4 regions of the Massilia sp. UYP11 genome follow, and region 3 is predicted to be linked to each of the others. Evidence: predicted binding sites of a transcription regulator. Region 3 holds the regulator's gene; each other region holds the start of a gene.
The links. The regulator sigma-54, encoded in region 3, starts transcription at its own class of promoters, with help from an activator protein. The targets are predictions, from matches to a motif close to TGGCANGNAANCTGCTTT.
Positions count from the first base shown of each region.

Region 1: ABIB38_RS12335 (ANTAR domain-containing response regulator) is a predicted target of sigma-54. The motif match lies at 2,187-2,204, and genes of this name have one in related genera.
Region 2: ABIB38_RS00570 (PEP-CTERM sorting domain-containing protein) is a predicted target of sigma-54. The motif match lies at 2,445-2,462, and genes of this name have one in related genera.
Region 4: ABIB38_RS13820 (TorF family putative porin) is a predicted target of sigma-54. The motif match lies at 2,156-2,173, and genes of this name have one in related genera.

Region 1 is NZ_JBNDJE010000006.1:186,459-190,655, reverse strand. It holds gene ABIB38_RS12345 (MFS transporter) at 1-55, opposite strand, end outside; gene ABIB38_RS12340 (CmpA/NrtA family ABC transporter substrate-binding protein) at 325-1,494, opposite strand; gene ABIB38_RS12335 (ANTAR domain-containing response regulator) at 1,532-2,176, opposite strand; gene ABIB38_RS12330 (prolyl oligopeptidase family serine peptidase) at 2,854-4,197, shown strand, end outside.
Region 2 is NZ_JBNDJE010000001.1:131,654-135,850, forward strand. It holds gene ABIB38_RS00555 (UvrD-helicase domain-containing protein) at 1-22, opposite strand, end outside; gene ABIB38_RS00560 (SRPBCC family protein) at 240-725, shown strand; gene ABIB38_RS00565 (dihydrolipoyl dehydrogenase) at 799-2,238, opposite strand; gene ABIB38_RS00570 (PEP-CTERM sorting domain-containing protein) at 2,493-3,071, shown strand; gene ABIB38_RS00575 (primosomal protein N') at 3,073-4,197, opposite strand, start outside.
Region 3 is NZ_JBNDJE010000001.1:740,795-744,991, forward strand. It holds gene lptA (lipopolysaccharide transport periplasmic protein LptA) at 1-512, shown strand, start outside; gene lptB (LPS export ABC transporter ATP-binding protein) at 524-1,276, shown strand; gene ABIB38_RS03275 (RNA polymerase factor sigma-54) at 1,288-2,763, shown strand; gene hpf (ribosome hibernation-promoting factor, HPF/YfiA family) at 2,839-3,198, shown strand; gene ABIB38_RS03285 (enoyl-CoA hydratase/isomerase family protein) at 3,322-4,197, shown strand, end outside.
Region 4 is NZ_JBNDJE010000008.1:142,155-146,351, reverse strand. It holds gene ABIB38_RS13830 (adenosylcobalamin-dependent ribonucleoside-diphosphate reductase) at 1-1,568, opposite strand, end outside; partial or broken gene ABIB38_RS13825 (accessory factor UbiK family protein) at 1,760-1,987, opposite strand; gene ABIB38_RS13820 (TorF family putative porin) at 2,238-2,972, shown strand; gene glnK (P-II family nitrogen regulator) at 2,992-3,330, shown strand; gene amt (ammonium transporter) at 3,344-4,197, shown strand, end outside.

The DNA of each region.
Region 1 (4,197 bases), on a different contig from region 3:
GCATGGGCGCGCCCTGGAAGGAAAAGAGCTTGATGCTGTCCGCTTTGCTGGCCATTGTTCTTCCTTTGAAAACGAAAAGGCGTCCGCGCTTGCTGCCGTGGGCAGTAGCTGCGGACGCCGTTGTCCTGTTGCCGTCCCCGCGTTGGGCCGGCGCTAAGTGAGAGTCTTGAAGAGAATCGCCATTGATCCTGTCATGGGTATGAGCAAGAGGCGTGCCACCCGGGGTTCACGGGCGTACGCCGACAGGTCGGACCTGGATGCGGCGCCAGGATGCTGCATTGCAGTGCAGCGCTCCCCACGATGATGCACCTGCGTGCACCGCGTTCAGGATGCGCCAGGTGCGCCGGCCCAGGCCTGCGGGTCGCTGCCGTCCCATACGCGGCCGCCCAGCAGGGTCGAGCTGCGCATCGGGGAGGCGGGCAGCATCGTGCCGGTGCGTTCGGCCGCCTCGCGGTACAGGTCGATGCGGCTGACCTGGGCCGCCAGCGCCTGGTAGGCGGGCGCTTCGCGCAGCAGGCCCCAGCGCCGGTGCTGGGTCATGAACCACATGCCGTCCGACAGCCACGGGAAGTTGGCCTCGCCGTCGGCATGAAAGCGCAAGCCGTTGTGGCCGCGCCAGCCGCCGTGCCCACGATGCTCGTCGGTATGGCGGCCGGCCAGGCAGAACTGCAGCGTGTCGCGGCTCGCATTGACATAGGCGGGGCTGGCCAGCACCTCGGCCGCGGCTTCGCGGTTGGTGCGCGAGGCGTCGAGCCAGCGCGCGGCTTCCAATAGCGCCGCGATCATGGCGCGGCAGGTGTTCGGATGGCTGGCCGCGAAGTCGGCGCGCGTGCCCAGCGCCTTGCCCGGATGGTTCGGCCATACCTGTTCGCTGGACGCGGCCTGGACCCCGGCGCCGTCGCGCTGCGCGCGCTGGCCCCACGGCTCGCCCGCACAGAAACCATCCATATGCCCGGCCGCCAGGCTGGCCGCCATCTGGCTGGGGGGCACCGTCACCGCCTGGCAGTCCACGAGCGGGTCGATGCCATGCGCGGCCAGCCAGTAGTACAGGAACATCGCGTGGTTCCCGGTCGGGAAGGTGTGGGCCAGGGTGAGCTTGCGCCCTGTTTCGTCGATCTCGCGCCGCAGCAGGCCGGGGTCGCGCGCGGCGTTGGCGAGCGCGCGCGACAGCGTGATGTTCTGGCCGTTCTGGTGCAGGTTCATCAACACCGCCATATCGCACTGCTGGGTGCCGATGCCGTTCTGGATGCCGTAGACCATCCCGTACAGCGCATGGGCCGCGTCGAGCTGCTGGCCGATCAGGCGGTCGCGCATGGCGGTCCAGGACAGCTCGCGGGTGAGCTCGAAGCGCACGCCATGCCGCTCGTCGAAGCCGAGCACCGACGCCATCACCAGCGGCGCGCAATCGGCCAGCGGCATGAAGCCGATGCGGACGGTCTCGATCTCGGGGCGGTCGGTGCCGGCGATCCAGGCTCCCCTGCCTGCCAATGTCATACGTCTCCTTGTCGTTGTATGGATGGAAGGTGCGGGCCTAACCCAGCAGGTCTTCCACGTCGATCAGGCGCTGCGCGACTTCCGCCAGCTTCAGGTTCTTGTTCATCGCCAGCGTGCGCAGGCGCTGGTAGGCCTGCTCCTCGGTCAGGCTGTAGCGCGTCATGAGCAGCCCTTTGGCGCGGTCGACGGTCTTGCGTTCGGCCAGCTTCTGGCGCGTGTCGCTCAGCTCATCGAGCAGCTTCTGCTCGCGCCGGAAGCGCGCCAGCGCGACGTCCAGCACCGGCTTGACGCGCTCGGCCTGCAGGCCGGCCACGATGTAGGCCGAGACGCCGGCGTCCATCGCCGCGTCCATGCTGGCCGGCGCATCGTCCTCGGTAAACAGGACGATCGGCCGCCGCGCGTCGCGGGTGGCGATCACGATGTGCTCGAGCACGTCGCGCGCGTCGGACTCGCTGTCGGCGATGATCAGGTCGGGCTGCAGCTGGGCGATGCGCTCGGGCAGGAACACGTCGGCCGGGAGCGAGGCGATCAGGTCGTAGCCCGATTCGAGCAGGCCGATGCGCAGCGCCGTGCTGCGCCGCGCCTGCGCGGCCTGGGCGGCGTCAGGGTCGGTGCCGGGTGCGGTTGCGGAAAGCACGACGACGATCCGCAGGTGTGGTGATGCACTGTCTCGCGATTTCATGCGCATACTATATGCAAGTTCCGCACCAGGCGCGAGCACCGGTGATGCCCAGTGCCCTTCTTATGCGAAACCCGGGGTGCAAGATATTCGCACCACGAATATCTTGCATGAGAGCAACTTAACAATCATTCACCAAGCGTATCGCTGGAATCACAAATCTAAAGTTTGCTTATGACGAAGACGCCCCTATACTGCAACGCAACATCGAAGTATCTATCTCAGGGGAACAATCATGACTGCAGCCATCCAACGCACCCGCTTCTTCGCGACAGCCATCTCGGCCATCCGCAGCTTCTCGCAAGAACTCTACGTCGCCCACGGCGGCTACGCGCCGGCAATGCGGGGCTGATCATGCACCCGCTCGAATATCTCACCATCGCCCTGGCCGTCGTGGCCGTGGCAGCCCGGGTCGCCATGTTCCTGCCGCGCCCGCCAAAAGGCCCGTTCAGGGCCATGTAAAGCAAGGTTTCATTGCGGCGCACCACGGCCGCGATAAGCCATCCGCATCCAGCGCCGGCCGTACTGACGTACCGCCGGCGCTTGTCTTTACAGCAAAAAAAACCTGTCATGATTCGTGGTCGCGGCGAGTGCCTGCGCTAGAATGCATGCGCATTTCTGGCAAGCATCTTTGGCAAGCACCATTGGCAAACAAGCCATTTCACTCATCAGACTCCCCCATGCGAACACCTGCACTTACCCTGTTTGCGGCCTCCTTCGCCGCACTGATCGCGCTGCCGGCGGCGGCATCCACCCCCATCACCCTCGACCAGGCCATGAGCCATCCAGACTGGATCGGCACCCCGGTGGAAGACGCCTGGTTCAGCTGGGACGGCAAGCAGGTGTACTACAAGCAGAAGCGCACCGGCTCGCCGGTGCGCGACGTGTTCGAGGTCGCGGCCGGCCAGGCCCGGCTGGTCGCGGACGCCGAGCTGCCGAAGATCGACAGCGCCGACGTGGTCTACAACCGCAACAACAGCCGCATGCTGGTCCTGCGCAACAACGACCTGTTCGAGCGCGACCTCAAGTCGGGCCAGCTGGTGCAGGTCACGCGCGGCGCCAGCCGCATCACCGCCGCCCAGTACACGGCGGACGAAGCCGCGGTCCAGTACCGCATCGGCAACGACTGGTATGTGTGGGACCGCGCCAGCCGCGTGACCGGCCCGGCCGCCCTGCCGCGCGCCGCCAAGGACCCGAACGCGCCCGAAGACGATCCCTACCGTTCGACCGAGCTGCGCCTGATCGAGCACCTCAAGCGCCAGAAGGATGACCGCGACGCCCTGCGCGCGCGCACCGACGAACTGCGCCGCGCCGACGCCTCGATGGCGCCAAGCCCGGTCTACCTGGGCGACAAGGTCACCATCGAAGGCAGCTCGCTGTCGCCCGACGGCCGCTGGCTGCTGGTGGTCACCGCCGCCAAAGGCGCCGACAAGGGCCGCGCCGGCAAGATGCCGCGCTACGTGAACGAATCGGGCTACGAGGAAACCGAAGACGTGCGCACCCGCGTCGGCCGCAACATGCCGGTGCCGCATGCACTGAAACTGGTCAATCTGCGCACCAACAAGGTGCAGGACATCGCCTTCGACGCACTCCCGGGCGTCAACGTCGACCCACTGGCCGAACTGCGCGCCGCCGCCAAAAAAGATCCGCTCAAGGGCAACCGCCCGGTGGTGGTCTCGGGTGGCCGCAACGCGATCGACTGGAGCGCGAACGGCGCCAGGGTCGCCGTCATGCTGCGCGCGGTCGACAACAAGGACCGCTGGATCGCCAGCGTCGACCTGGGCGCCGCGAAGCTGCAACCCTTGCACCGTCTGACCGACGGCGCCTGGGTCAATTACGACAACGTCGAATTCGGCTGGCTGCCGGACAACCGCACGCTGTGGTACCTGTCCGAGGAAAGCGGCTACTCGCACCTGTACACCAGGGACAGCCTGAGCGCCGCCGCCCCGCGCGCCCTCACCACCGGCAAGTGGGAAGCCAGCGACGTGCGCTGGACCTACGACGGCAGCACCGCCTACATGCTG
Region 2 (4,197 bases), 610 kb from region 3:
CGAATCTTGGTGCGTTGGACATTGGGAATTATTTCTGGAGGGACAGGCAGCGATTGTAACAATCTGGCGGCCCCCGCGCCGACAAACAGGCTGCCGGACTTCGCTGCGCGGCGCGATTGCAACAGCACGGCGCTTGACTTTACCGCGCGGGCGGGAGCGGGCGTGGCGGCGCGCAATCGGTTACCATGCGTCCTTTGCGGCGCGCTGCGCCGAAGCCTTTTACTACCGGACATTTGCCCATGAAATTCGAACATCTCATCGAAATCAACGATCCGATGAACCCGCTGCTCGACACCCTCACCCGCGAGCAGCTGTGGCGCGGCCTGGTGCTGCGCGCCGAACAGCCGACGATGTTCATTCCCCACCTGGACGAATGCACGATCCTGGAGCGCGAAGCCGGCCTGCTCAAGCGCCGCCTTACCTTCGGCGAGCTGGTGATCGATGACGTGGTGCACATGAGTCCACTGCAGGAAGTGCGCTACGAAGTGCCGGCCCAGGGCGAGATCGCCGCCTCGAGCCTGCGCATGATCATCGAGGCGCCGACCAATGCCATGCTGCTGGTGCGCTTCTGCTACGACGACGGCCAGGGCGAGCATACCGATCCGGCCAACGCGATGTATGACGATTTCAAGAAGTCGGCCTACCAGGAAGCCGACATCGACACGGTGCGCATCCTGCGCCAGCTGGCCGGCCAGGGCAAGCTGGACCCCACCCTGCTGAACTGAGACGCCCCTTTCGGAGCGAGGCGCCCCTGGCGCCAAGCGTCACCGGGTAGAGGGCGGAATCCCCCGCCCGGCGTCAGGTTCCGGGCTCGGTATCGGCCGCATCGGTCCGGCTCTCGCCTGTCGACAGATTGGCGGCCAGGTCGCGCAGCGCGGTGCGCACGCCCTCCTCGATCACCGGGTGGTAGAACGGCATGTCGAGCATCTGGTCGACCGTCAGGCGCATCTGGCATGCCCATGACAGCAGATGGGCCAGGTGTTCGGCGCGCGGCGCGATCATCTCGGCGCCCAGGAACAGCCGGGTGCCATACTCGGCGTACACCCGCAACATCCCCTTGTTCTGCAACATGACCCGGCTGCGGCCCTGGTTGGCGAAGGACACGCCGCCGACCGCGAACTTGCGCTGGCCGCCGGCGCACAAGGCCCGGTAGGTCTGGCCCAGGGTGGCGATATTCGGCTCGGTGAAGGCGACCGCGATCGGCGCGCGGCGCAGGCCGGGACGCACGTCCGGGAAGCGGCCCGCGTTGTCGCCGGCGATCTTGCCGTGGTCGGCCGCGTCGTGCAGCAGCGGGCGTTCGTCGTTGGCGTCGCCCGCGATGAAGACGTTGCTGGTGCCGCACTGCATGGTGCGCGCATCGAACACGGGGATGCCGTCCGGCCCGCGCTCCAGGCCGCTGTGCTCCAGCCCCAGGTCGTGCACGTTCGGCGTGCGGCCGGCCGCCATCAGCACGTACTGGAAGCGCTCGGTGCTTTCCTTGCCCAGCGCATCGCGCACCGTCAGCGCCACCTCGTCACCCTCCTGCACCGCCCCGACCACCTCGGTCTGGAAGGCGATGTCGAGTTCTTCCATCAAGACCCGCCCCGCGCAGCGCAGCACTTCGGGATCGGTGATGTTGGCGATGCTGCCGCCGCGCGCGTAAAAGCGCACGCGCACGCCGAGCCGGGCCAGGGCCTGGCCCAGCTCGAGGCCGATCACGCCGGTGCCGATCACGGCCACCGAGCGCGGCAGGTCGTCCCAATAGAACACGTCGTCGCTGGTGACGACGCCGGGACCGACGTTCTGCAGTTGCGGCAGGCGCAGCGGCGTGGAACCGGTGGCGATCACGATGCGGCCGGCGTGGATCTCGGTGTGGTCGTCGACCATCAGCGTGCAGGGGCCGGTAAAGCGCGCGCGGCCCTGCAGGCGGTCCTGCGCCGGCATCGCCTCCACGCCTTCGAGCACGAAGCCGACGAAGCGGTCGCGTTCACGCTTGACCCGTTCCATCACGGCGCGGCCGTCGATGCGCTTTTCGCCGGCATGCACGCCGAATGGCGCGCAGGTGTCGATCACGTGGGACGCCTCGGCCGCCGCGATCAGGAGCTTGCTCGGCATGCAGCCCACCCGGGCGCAGGTGGTGCCGTACTGGCCGCTCTCGATCGCCACCGTCCGGGCGCCTTGCGCCCTGGCCGCGCGGTAGGCGGTCATGCCGGCGGTGCCGGTGCCGATGACGGCGACGTCCACGTTCAGTTGTTTCATTGCTGGTCTCCACTGCTGCGCTGATGTCAGGCGAACGATACGCTATTTTTCCGCCGCCGGTGGCGAAACTCCCCTGCCGCCAGCCCCCGGTATCCGAGGCAGTATCCATATGGCATGTCGAGCAACTTTACATACCTCATGGCATTGGATTCAAATTCTATCAATTTCTTGTTAGAAATCAGACGATTGCAGCAAGCGATCTCCCCCGGCACGCTTGTTGCTCTCTGAAAAATACCAAAACCAGGGGGATCGTCATGAAACTTGCTACCTTCAACAAGCTGCTTGTCAGCTTGTCGTTACTCGCCTCGTCGTCGCTGTTCGCGGCGCCGATCACGTTCGACGTCGGCGGCATCCAGAGCCATGGACCGCGCGGCGACGCCGACAATACGGTGGCCCTGCTCGACGTCGGCGCCAATTCGCTCGTCACCAGCGTGGCCTACGATTTCACCCTCACTGCCTACACGCCGAGCTGGCTGTCGGACATGGTCATCAGCTTCGAAAATTCCAAGCAGACCGAGGGCGTGTTCTTCACGCCGGGCATCGTGGAGTGGTTCCCGGGCACCCGGAGCTACGCGGGATTCGCCGACCTGGTCGAGCTGGGCCTGGCGTTCGAGGTCGGCGTCGACGGCATCCTGCGCCTGGAATTCTTCGAAGACTGGGACGATCTGCCGGGCGTGGACGGCCAGTGGGACTTCGGCACCATCACCTTCAACGTGGAACCCGTGGCCGGCGACGTGCCCGAACCGGCCAGCGGCCTGCTGCTCGGCGCCGGCCTGGCGCTGATGGGCTGTGCCAAGCGCCGCCGCGGCGCCGCCGCCAGGGCCGCCGCCTGATCTAGATGTCGAGCGGGTCGACTTCGAGCGACCATTTCACGCGCGACTTCATCGCCCGCAGCTCCAGGGTCCAGACCCGCAGGAAGGCCTGCAGCGCGGGCCGCGAGCTGGACTCGACCAGCAGCTGGGCGCGGTCCACGTTGTGGACCCGGGTCATCGTCATCGGGATCGGGTCGTTGATCAGGATGGCGTCGCTCGGCAGGCAGTCGCGCGCCGCTTCCAGGAATGCGATCGCGACCGGCAGCTCCTTCGCCTCGGCGCGCAGCAAGGCCTGGTACATGAACGGCGGCAGCCCCGCTTCCTTGCGCTCTTCGAGCAGCTGGCCGGCGAACCGTTCGTAATCGTGGCGCATCACGGCGCCGTACAGCGGATGCTGCGCATACCGGGTCTGCACCAGCACCTCGGACGGCGCGCCGGCGCGGCCGGCCCGCCCCGCCACCTGCATCAGCTGGGCGAACAGGCGCTCGCTGGCGCGGTAATCCTGCGAGAACAGGGCGGTGTCGGGGTTCAGGATCCCGACCAGGGTCAGCCTCTTGAAGTCATGGCCCTTGGCGACCATCTGCGTGCCGATCAGGATGTCCACCTCGCCCCGGTGCACGCTGTCGAAGGCGGCTTGCGCGCTGCCCTTCAGGCGCGTGGAGTCGGCGTCGATGCGCAGGATGCGCGCCTGCGGGAACATGGCTTGCAACCCTTCTTCGACCCGCTGGGTGCCGCGTCCCAGCGGCTGCAGGTCCACGTTGCCGCAGGTCGGGCAGGAATGCGGAATGCGCAATTCGAGGCTGCAGTGGTGGCAGCGCAGCCGGTGCTCGGGCTTGTGCAGCACCATGAAGGCGGTGCAGCGGGTGCAGTTGCTGATCCAGCCGCAGGCGTCGCAACAGATCACCGGGGCATAGCCGCGCCGGTTCAGGAACAGGAGCGACTGCTCGCCACGCTCCAGCCGCGCGCGCAGGGCGGCCAGCACCTCGCTCGTGAGCCCGTCGCGCGGGCGGTCGCGTTCCATGTCCACCAGCCTGACTTTCGGCAGCACGGCGTCGCGCACGGCGCGCTCGCGCAGGTCCAGCCGCCGATAGCGTCCCGAGCGCGCGTGATGCCAGGATTCGAGCGACGGCGTGGCCGAGCCGAGCAC
Region 3 (4,197 bases):
TGTCGCTGACCGCGGCCGCCGAGCGCGCCGATTCGCTCAAGGAGGCAGTCATCAACTTCGACTCGCTCGACGTCGACGAGGTGACCGGCACCCGCATCCTGACCGGCAACGTGGTCCTGACCCGCGGCACCCTGGTGCTCAAGTCCGACCGCGCCCTGGTCAAGGAAAGCCCGGAAGGCTATATGAGCGTGACCCTCACCGCCGCCGGCGGCAAGGTCGCCACCTTCCGCCAGAAGCGCGACGGTGGTTCCGACCTGTGGGTCGACGGCCAGGCCGAGCGCATCGAGTACGACGAGCGATCGGAACTGGTGCGCCTGTATTCCAACGCCGTCGTGCGCGAACTGGAAGGCGCGCGCATGACCAACCAGATCACCGGCCCGTTCATCTCCTACGACAACCGCAAGGAAGTGGCCACGGTGCGTAACGACACCAGCGGCCAGAGCAAGGTTGGCGGCGGCCGCGGCACCCTGATCCTGGCGCCCAAGCGCGCACCAGGCGGAGGCGCCCAATGACGGCGATTCCGATGGAGCTGGACGATTGCAGCACCCTGGTCGTCAAGGGCCTGCAGAAAAGCTATGGCAAGCGCCTGGTGGTGCGCGACGTGTCGCTGCAGGTCGAGTGCGGCGAGGTGGTCGGCCTGCTGGGCCCGAACGGCGCCGGCAAGACCACGTCGTTCTACATGATCGTGGGCCTGGTGCCGTCGGACGCCGGCTCGATCGACATCAACGGCACCGACATCACCAGCCTGCCGATCCACCGCCGCGCCGTATTGGGCCTGTCCTACCTGCCGCAAGAGGCGTCGGTGTTCCGCAAGCTGACGGTGGAAGAGAACATCCGCGCCGTGCTCGAGCTGCAAAAGGACAATGGCAAGCCGCTGTCGAAAGACCAGATCAACGAGCGCCTCGACACCCTGCTGGCCGACCTGCAGATCGAGAAGCTGCGCGAGAATCCGGCGCTGTCGCTGTCGGGCGGCGAGCGCCGCCGCGTGGAGATCGCGCGCGCGCTGGCGACCAATCCGCGCTTCGTGCTGCTGGACGAACCGTTCGCCGGCGTCGACCCGATCGCCGTGATCGAGATCCAGCGCATCGTGCGCTTCCTGAAAGAGCGCCGGATCGGTGTCTTGATCACCGACCACAACGTGCGCGAGACGCTTGGCATCTGCGACCGCGCCTACATCATCAACCAGGGCGCGGTGCTTGCCTCCGGCCGTCCTGACGACATCATCGCGGACGAGTCGGTGCGCCGCGTGTACCTGGGTGAACACTTCCGCATGTGAGCGACGCCTAGATGAAACAGTCCCTGCAACTTCGCACTTCGCAGCACCTCGCGCTCACGCCGCAACTGCAGCAGTCGATCCGGTTGCTGCAGCTGTCGACGCTCGAACTGCACCAGGAGATCGAGCAGATACTGGGCGATAACCCCTTGCTCGAGCGGCTCGACGATCCGCTCGACCGTTCGGTGCGTTTGCTGGCCGATGGCGCCATCAACAATGCGCCCGCCAATGGCGAAGCGCCGCCGGCGCCCGGCCAGCAGGCCGAGGGCCAGGACGCGCCGGCGCAGGAGGGCGAGAGCCTCGAGAGCGGCGCCGACAACGATCGCGTTGATGCTGACTGGAGCGAGGGCGGCGCGCCGTCGTCCGGCGGCGGCGAGGACGAGGACGGCCGCCCGCAGCTGGAAGCCTGCGCCATCACCCTGCGCGAACACCTGATGGAGCAGGTGCGCGAAGCCACCTTGTCGGTGCGCGACCGTGCGCTCGCCGAGCTGGTGATCGATGCGCTGGACGACAACGGCTATCTCGACGAGCCGCTCGACGAGATCCACGCGCGGCTGCCCGAAGAACTCGAGATCGAGATCGACGAGCTGCGCTGCGCGCTGGCGCTGGTGCAGAGCATGGACCCGGTGGGCGTCGGCGCGCGCAGCGCGTCCGAGTGCCTGGCGCTGCAGATCCGGCGCATGCCGGGCGTGCCAATGGTCACGCGGCGCATGGCCCTGACCATCGTCGAAGGTTACCTGACCTGGTTCGCCCAGCGCGAATACAGCAAGCTGAAAAAAGCGCTCGACTGCGACGACGAAGACTTGCGCGAGGTGCAGGCCGTGGTGCGCCAGTGTAATCCGCATCCGGGTGCGGTCTTCGCCTCGAACGTGTCGGACTACGTGGTGCCGGACGTGATCGTGCGCCGCGCCAAGAGCGGCTGGGCGGTCACCCTGAACCCGGACGTGATGCCGCGCCTGCGCGTGAACAGCCTGTATGCCAGCCTGCTCAAGCAAGGCAAGAGCGAAGCGCAGATGGGCGCGCAGCTGCAGGAAGCGAAGTGGCTCATCAAGAACATGCGCCAGCGGTTCGACACCATCCTGCGCGTGGCGGAGGCGATCGTCGAGCGCCAGCGCAACTTTTTCTCCCACGGCGCGGTTGCCATGCGGCCCCTTGTTTTACGCGAGATAGCTGATACACTAGGCCTACACGAGAGCACAATTTCTCGTGTCACAACCCAGAAATACATGCTGACCCCGCACGGCATGTTTGAGTTGAAGTATTTCTTCGGTAGCCACGTTGCCACCGAGGCGGGAGGCGAAGCATCCTCGACGGCAATCCGTGCGCTCATCGCACAATTGACAGGAGCAGAAGACCCTAGGAACCCATTATCCGACAGCAAGATCGCGGAGATGCTCGGGGAACAAGGCATGGTCATTGCGCGCCGGACGGTTGCAAAATACCGTGAAGCCCTCAAGATACCCCCTGTAAGCCTCCGCAAGTCCTTGTAACTGCGCCGTCCACACCCGTCGTGCCTTGTCGCGTTGGTGTGGTCCACACGGTGCATCATTTTCAAAGGAGTGTGTATGAACCTCACAATCAGTGGCCATCATCTCGAAGTGACCCCCGCCATCCGTGAATACGTTCAGAATAAGCTCGAGCGCATCATTCGCCATTTCGACCAGGTGATCGACACCCATGTCTTCCTGGCCGTCGACAACCTCACTGAAAAAGAAAAAAGGCAGAAAGCAGAGATCAACGTCCAGGTGTCGGGCAAGACCCTGCACGTGGCAAGCGTCGCGCAAGACCTGTACGCGGCGATCGATACGCTGATGGATAAGCTGGACCGACAGATCCTCAAACACAAGCAAATGCTGAAGGACCATAGCCGTACTTCGATCAAGCGCCTGCCGGAGCGTGGCAGCGAAGAGGCCGCTGCCGCCTGACCAGGCGCAGGGCTCACACCAGCTAAGGGCGTCTGAGGGGACGCCCTTTTTGCATCCGCCTTTCCGGTTTTACCCGCAGCGCGTGTTCGGTAAAATGCAGGTCTCTCCATGATGGATCACCCCATGACCGACCATGTCCTGACCCGCATCGCCAACCGCACCGGCATCATCACCCTGGACCGCCCGAAGGCGCTCAATTCGCTGTCGCTCGCGATGGTGCGCGCGCTGACCGTGGCGCTGCGCGCCTGGCAGGATGACGCGCAGGTCGAGGCGGTGGTGCTGACCAGCAGCAGCGAGAAGGCCTTGTGCGCGGGCGGCGACATCCGCTTCTTCCATGAGGTCGGCCATGCGACGCCGATGGGCGGCAGTGCGTTGCTCGAGGATTTCTTCACCGAAGAATACGCGCTGAACCACCTGATCCATTTCTATCCGAAGCCCTACATCGCCGTCATGGACGGCGTGGTAATGGGCGGCGGCATGGGCATCGCCCAGGGCGGCCCGGATTGCGGCCTGCGCATCGTGACCGAGCGCACCAGGATGGCCATGCCCGAGGTGAACATCGGCCTGTTCCCAGACGTCGGCGGCAGCCATTTCCTGTCGCATGCGCCGGGACGGCTCGGCTATTACCTGGGCCTGACCGGGCTGACGATCGGCGCCGCCGACGCGCTGCATATCGGGCTGGCCGACCTGTTCGTGCCCGGCGCCGAACTGCCGGCCCTGCATGCGTTGATCGCGTCCACGCCCGGCGCCGCGCTGCCGGCGGCGATCCGCGCCTTCGCGGCGCCATTTTCCGCGCTGGCGGGCGAGAGCGAATTGCCGTCGCTGCGCACGCGCATCGACGCCCATTTCGGCGCGGCCTCGGTGGCCGCGATCATGGCCTCGCTCGAAGGCGACGCGACGCCGTTCGCGCAGCGGGCCCTGGCGGCGATGCGCCAGCGTTCGCCCCTGATGATGTGCGTGACCCACGAACTGCTGGCGCGTGGCGCGCAGCTGTCCGTG
Region 4 (4,197 bases), on a different contig from region 3:
AGCGCGGTGACGAAGCTTGGAGGCAAGGGAGCGTCGCCATGCAACTGGCGGTAGAGGCGCCAGGCGTGGTCGCACACCTCGTAGCTGCGCGTGCCGCCGTCCTCCGTGCGCTTCCTGCGCCGGTAGGTCCAGGAATAGGGCGGCTCGATGCCGTTCGAGGCATTGTCGGCGACGGCCAGCGAGATGGTGCCGGTCGGCGCGATCGACAGCAGGTGCGAGTTGCGGATGCCGTGCTCGCGAATGCCGTCGCGCAGCGCCGCGGGCAGGCGGAGGGCGAACTGCCCGCGCAGGTACTTGGCGGCGTCGAACAGCGGAAAGGCGCCCTTTTCGCGCGCCAGTTCGATCGAGGCCGCGTAGGCCGCGTCGCGCAGCTCGGTGGCGATGCGCGCCGCCATGGCCCGGCCTGCGTCGGAATCGTAGCGCAGGCCCAGCATCGCCAGCGCGCTGCCCAGGCCCAAAAAGCCCAGGCCGATGCGGCGCTTGGCGCGCGCCTCTTCGGCCTGCTGCGGCAGCGGCCATTCGGTGGCGTCCAGCACCAGGTCGAGCATGCGCACCGCGACGGTGGCCACCGCGCGCAGGCGCTCGAAGTCCAGCCGCGCATCGACGGTGAACGGCGCGTCGACGAAGGCGGTGAGGTTGAGCGAGCCGAGGTCGCAGCAGCCATACGGCGGCAGCGGTTGCTCGCCGCAGGGATTGGTGGCGCGCAGCTCTTCGGCGTACCAGAGGTTGTTCTCGGCGTTCATGCGGTCGACGAACAGCACGCCCGGCTCGGCGTGGTCGTAGGTCGACACCATGATGCGCTCCCACAGGTCGCGCGCGCGCAGGCTGCGGTAGATCCATGCGCCGTCTTCGCGACGGTGGCCGCCGGCGGCGAGAATCTCGTCGCCCGGCTCGGCCGCATGCACCAGCGCGAACGCCGCGTCCGCCTCGACCGCGCGCATGAAGGCCTCGGTCACGCCGACCGAGAGATTGAAATTGGTCAGGCGCCCGGTGTCCTTGGCCGCGATGAAGCGCTCGATGTCGGGATGGTCGACCCGCAGCACGCCCATCTGGGCGCCGCGCCGCGCGCCGCTTGACTCGACCGTGCGGCAGGAGGCGTCGAACACTTCCATGTACGACACCGGGCCGGAGGCGCGCGAGGCGGTGCCGGCGACCTTGCTGCCGAGCGGGCGGATCGCGGAAAAATCGTAGCCGACCCCGCCGCCGCGGCGCATCGTCTCGGCGGCTTCGCTGAGCGCGGTGTAGATGCCGGGCAGGCCGTCGCTGGTGCCGGAGATCGAGTCGCCGACCGGCTGGACGAAACAGTTGATGAGCGTGGCCGACAGGCCAAGGCCGGCGTTGGACGCGATGCGGCCGGCGGGAACGAAGCCCTGTTGCTGGGCTTGCAGGTAACGGCGCTCGCAGTCGGCGCGCTGCGCTGCCGGCTCGAGGGCGGCCAGGGCGCGCGCGATGCGCCGCTGCACGTCCCCGATCGTGCGCTCGTCGCCGCGCGCGTATTTTTCGCGCAGCACGTCCAGCGACACTTCCTGCGCGGGCAGGGTGCCGGCTGGCGATTCTGGTGCATTCATGTCGGTTGCCCTGTCCATGAATGCACCCGCCATTAGGGTTTGTTGATCGGCGTATCGCCCGATTTGTCCAGGTGCGGCGGCAGCACGATGGTCGGATCTTCGGGCTGGGCCGGGAACGGTGCGGTGGCCGACGGCGCCGCGCCAGGCCGCGGGGTGGCCGACGCGGTCGATGCCGAGGCGCCGGACGCCAGGCGGGCTTCCAGCTCGATCACGCGCAGCTCGAGCGCCTCCAGCTTGGTGCGGGTCTTGGCCAGCACCTGGGCCTGGATGTCGAATTCCTCTCGCGTGACCAGGTCGAGCTTGGCGAAGCCCGAGGTCATCGCCGCCTTGACGTTGCGCTCGATGTCCTTGGCCGGCCCACTTTCGAGTGCCTGGTTGATCTTGCCCTGCAAGTCGCTGAAGAAGTTGCTGTTGTTCATGTCCGTATCCCTTTCTGCCGGGCTGCATGCACCAAGGTGGTGCAAGTCAGCCTGTTTTGGTGCGTCACGCAACACGGCGGACGCCGTTCGCGCTCGGTTGTGTTAAAGCAAGTCGTATCTGTGGTGCGTTTACCAAAAAAACAAGGCCATTTTCACCGCTTTATGCGCTGGCACACATCCTGCTAAATGAAGGGGGAGATAAAGCACGAACAAGGATTCTAAACGCAGTAACTGTCCAAGGGGGTTTGTCATGAAGTGCAATGCAAAAATCAACGCAATCAGCCTGGCGATTCTGGCTTTCACCAGCATCCCGGCCATGGCACAGGAACAACCCGCCGAACATCAGGTGAGCTACAACGTGGGCCTCACCAGCGACTACCGTTACCGCGGCCTGTCGCAAACCGATTCCGACCCCGCCCTGTCCGGCGGCGTCGACTACGTACACGGCCCATCCGGCTTTTACGTAGGCACCTGGCTCTCCACTATCAAGTGGACGAAGGATCTGGGTGGCGACGGCAATATTGAATGGGATGTGTATGCCGGCAAGCGTGGCCAGTTGACCAACGAGGTCAGCTACGACGTCGGCGGCCTGTATTACTGGTATCCGGATAACAGCCTGGATCCGAACGCAAATACGTTTGAAATCTACGGCAAGCTCGGCTTCGGGCCGGCGTATATCAAGTATTCGCACTCGACGACCAATCTGTTCGGCACCACCGACAGCAAGCGCAGCGGGTACCTGGACGTGGGCGCCGACATCGACGTCGGCAACGGCTTCCTGCTGAACCTGCACGTTGGCCGCCAGCGCGTGAAAAACAATAGCCCGGCGTCGTACACCGATTACAAGATCGGCGTGACGAAGGACTTCGGGGTCGCCACCGTGGCCCTGGCCTGGCACAAGGCGAATACCGACGCTTATCTGAGTCCGGAAGGCAAGAATCTGGGCAAGTCAGCCGCCGTGCTGTCCGTGTCAAAAACTTTTTGATAGCAAAAGAGGCAATACCATGAAAATGATTACCGCCATCATCAAGCCCTTCAAGCTCGACGAGGTGCGTGAAGCGCTGTCGGAAATCAACGTGCAAGGCATGACCGTGACCGAAGTGAAGGGTTTCGGTCGCCAGAAGGGTCACACCGAGTTGTACCGTGGCGCCGAGTACGTCGTCGACTTCCTGCCCAAGATCAAGATCGAAGCCGCCGTCGACGATGCTGTCGTCGACCAGGTGATCGACGCGATCCAGGGCGCCGCCCGCACTGGCAAGATCGGTGACGGCAAGATCTTCGTGGCCGACCTGAACCAGGTCATCCGTATCCGCACCGGCGAGACCGGCAACGACGCATTGTAAGAAGGAAGTTTTCATGAAGCAGATAACTACAAAAATCCTGACCGCCATGCTGGGCCTGGGCCTGGCGCTCCCGGCCATGGCGGCGCCTTCGATCAACAAGGGGGATACCGCCTGGATGTTCGTCGCCACGCTGCTGGTGGTCATGATGGTGATCCCGGGCCTGGCGCTGTTCTACGGCGGCATGGTGCGCGCCAAGAACATGTTGTCGGTCCTGATGCAGGTCATGGTGGTGTTTTCGCTGATCATCGTGCTGTGGTGCCTGTACGGCTACTCGCTTGCCTTTACCTCTGGTAACGCGTTCATCGGCGGCTTCGACCGCGCCTTCCTGCAAGGCATCTGGGATCCGGTTGCCGGCACGTTCTCGATGGGCGCCACCTTCACCAAGGAAGTGATGATCCCGGAGTTCATCTTCGTCGCCTTCCAGGGCACCTTTGCCGCCATCACCTGCGCGCTGATCGTCGGTTCCTTCGCCGAGCGCGCGCGCTTCGCGGCGGTGCTGGCTTTCGTAGTGATCTGGTTCACCTTCGCTTACCTGCCGATGGCGCACATGGTCTGGTTCTGGGCCGGTCCGGACGCGATCACCGATGCCGCCTCGCTGGCCACCGTCACCGCCGGCGCCGGCTACCTGTGGCAACAGGGCGCGCTCGACTTCGCGGGCGGCACCGTGGTGCACATCAATTCCGCCGTTGCCGGCCTGGTCGGCGCCTACGTGATCGGCAAGCGCATCGGCTACGGCAAGGAATCGATGGCTCCGCACTCGCTGCCCATGACCATGGTCGGCGCCTCGCTGCTGTGGGTCGGCTGGTTCGGCTTCAACGCCGGTTCGGCGCTCGAAGCGGGCGACGTCGCGGCGCTGGCCTTCATCAA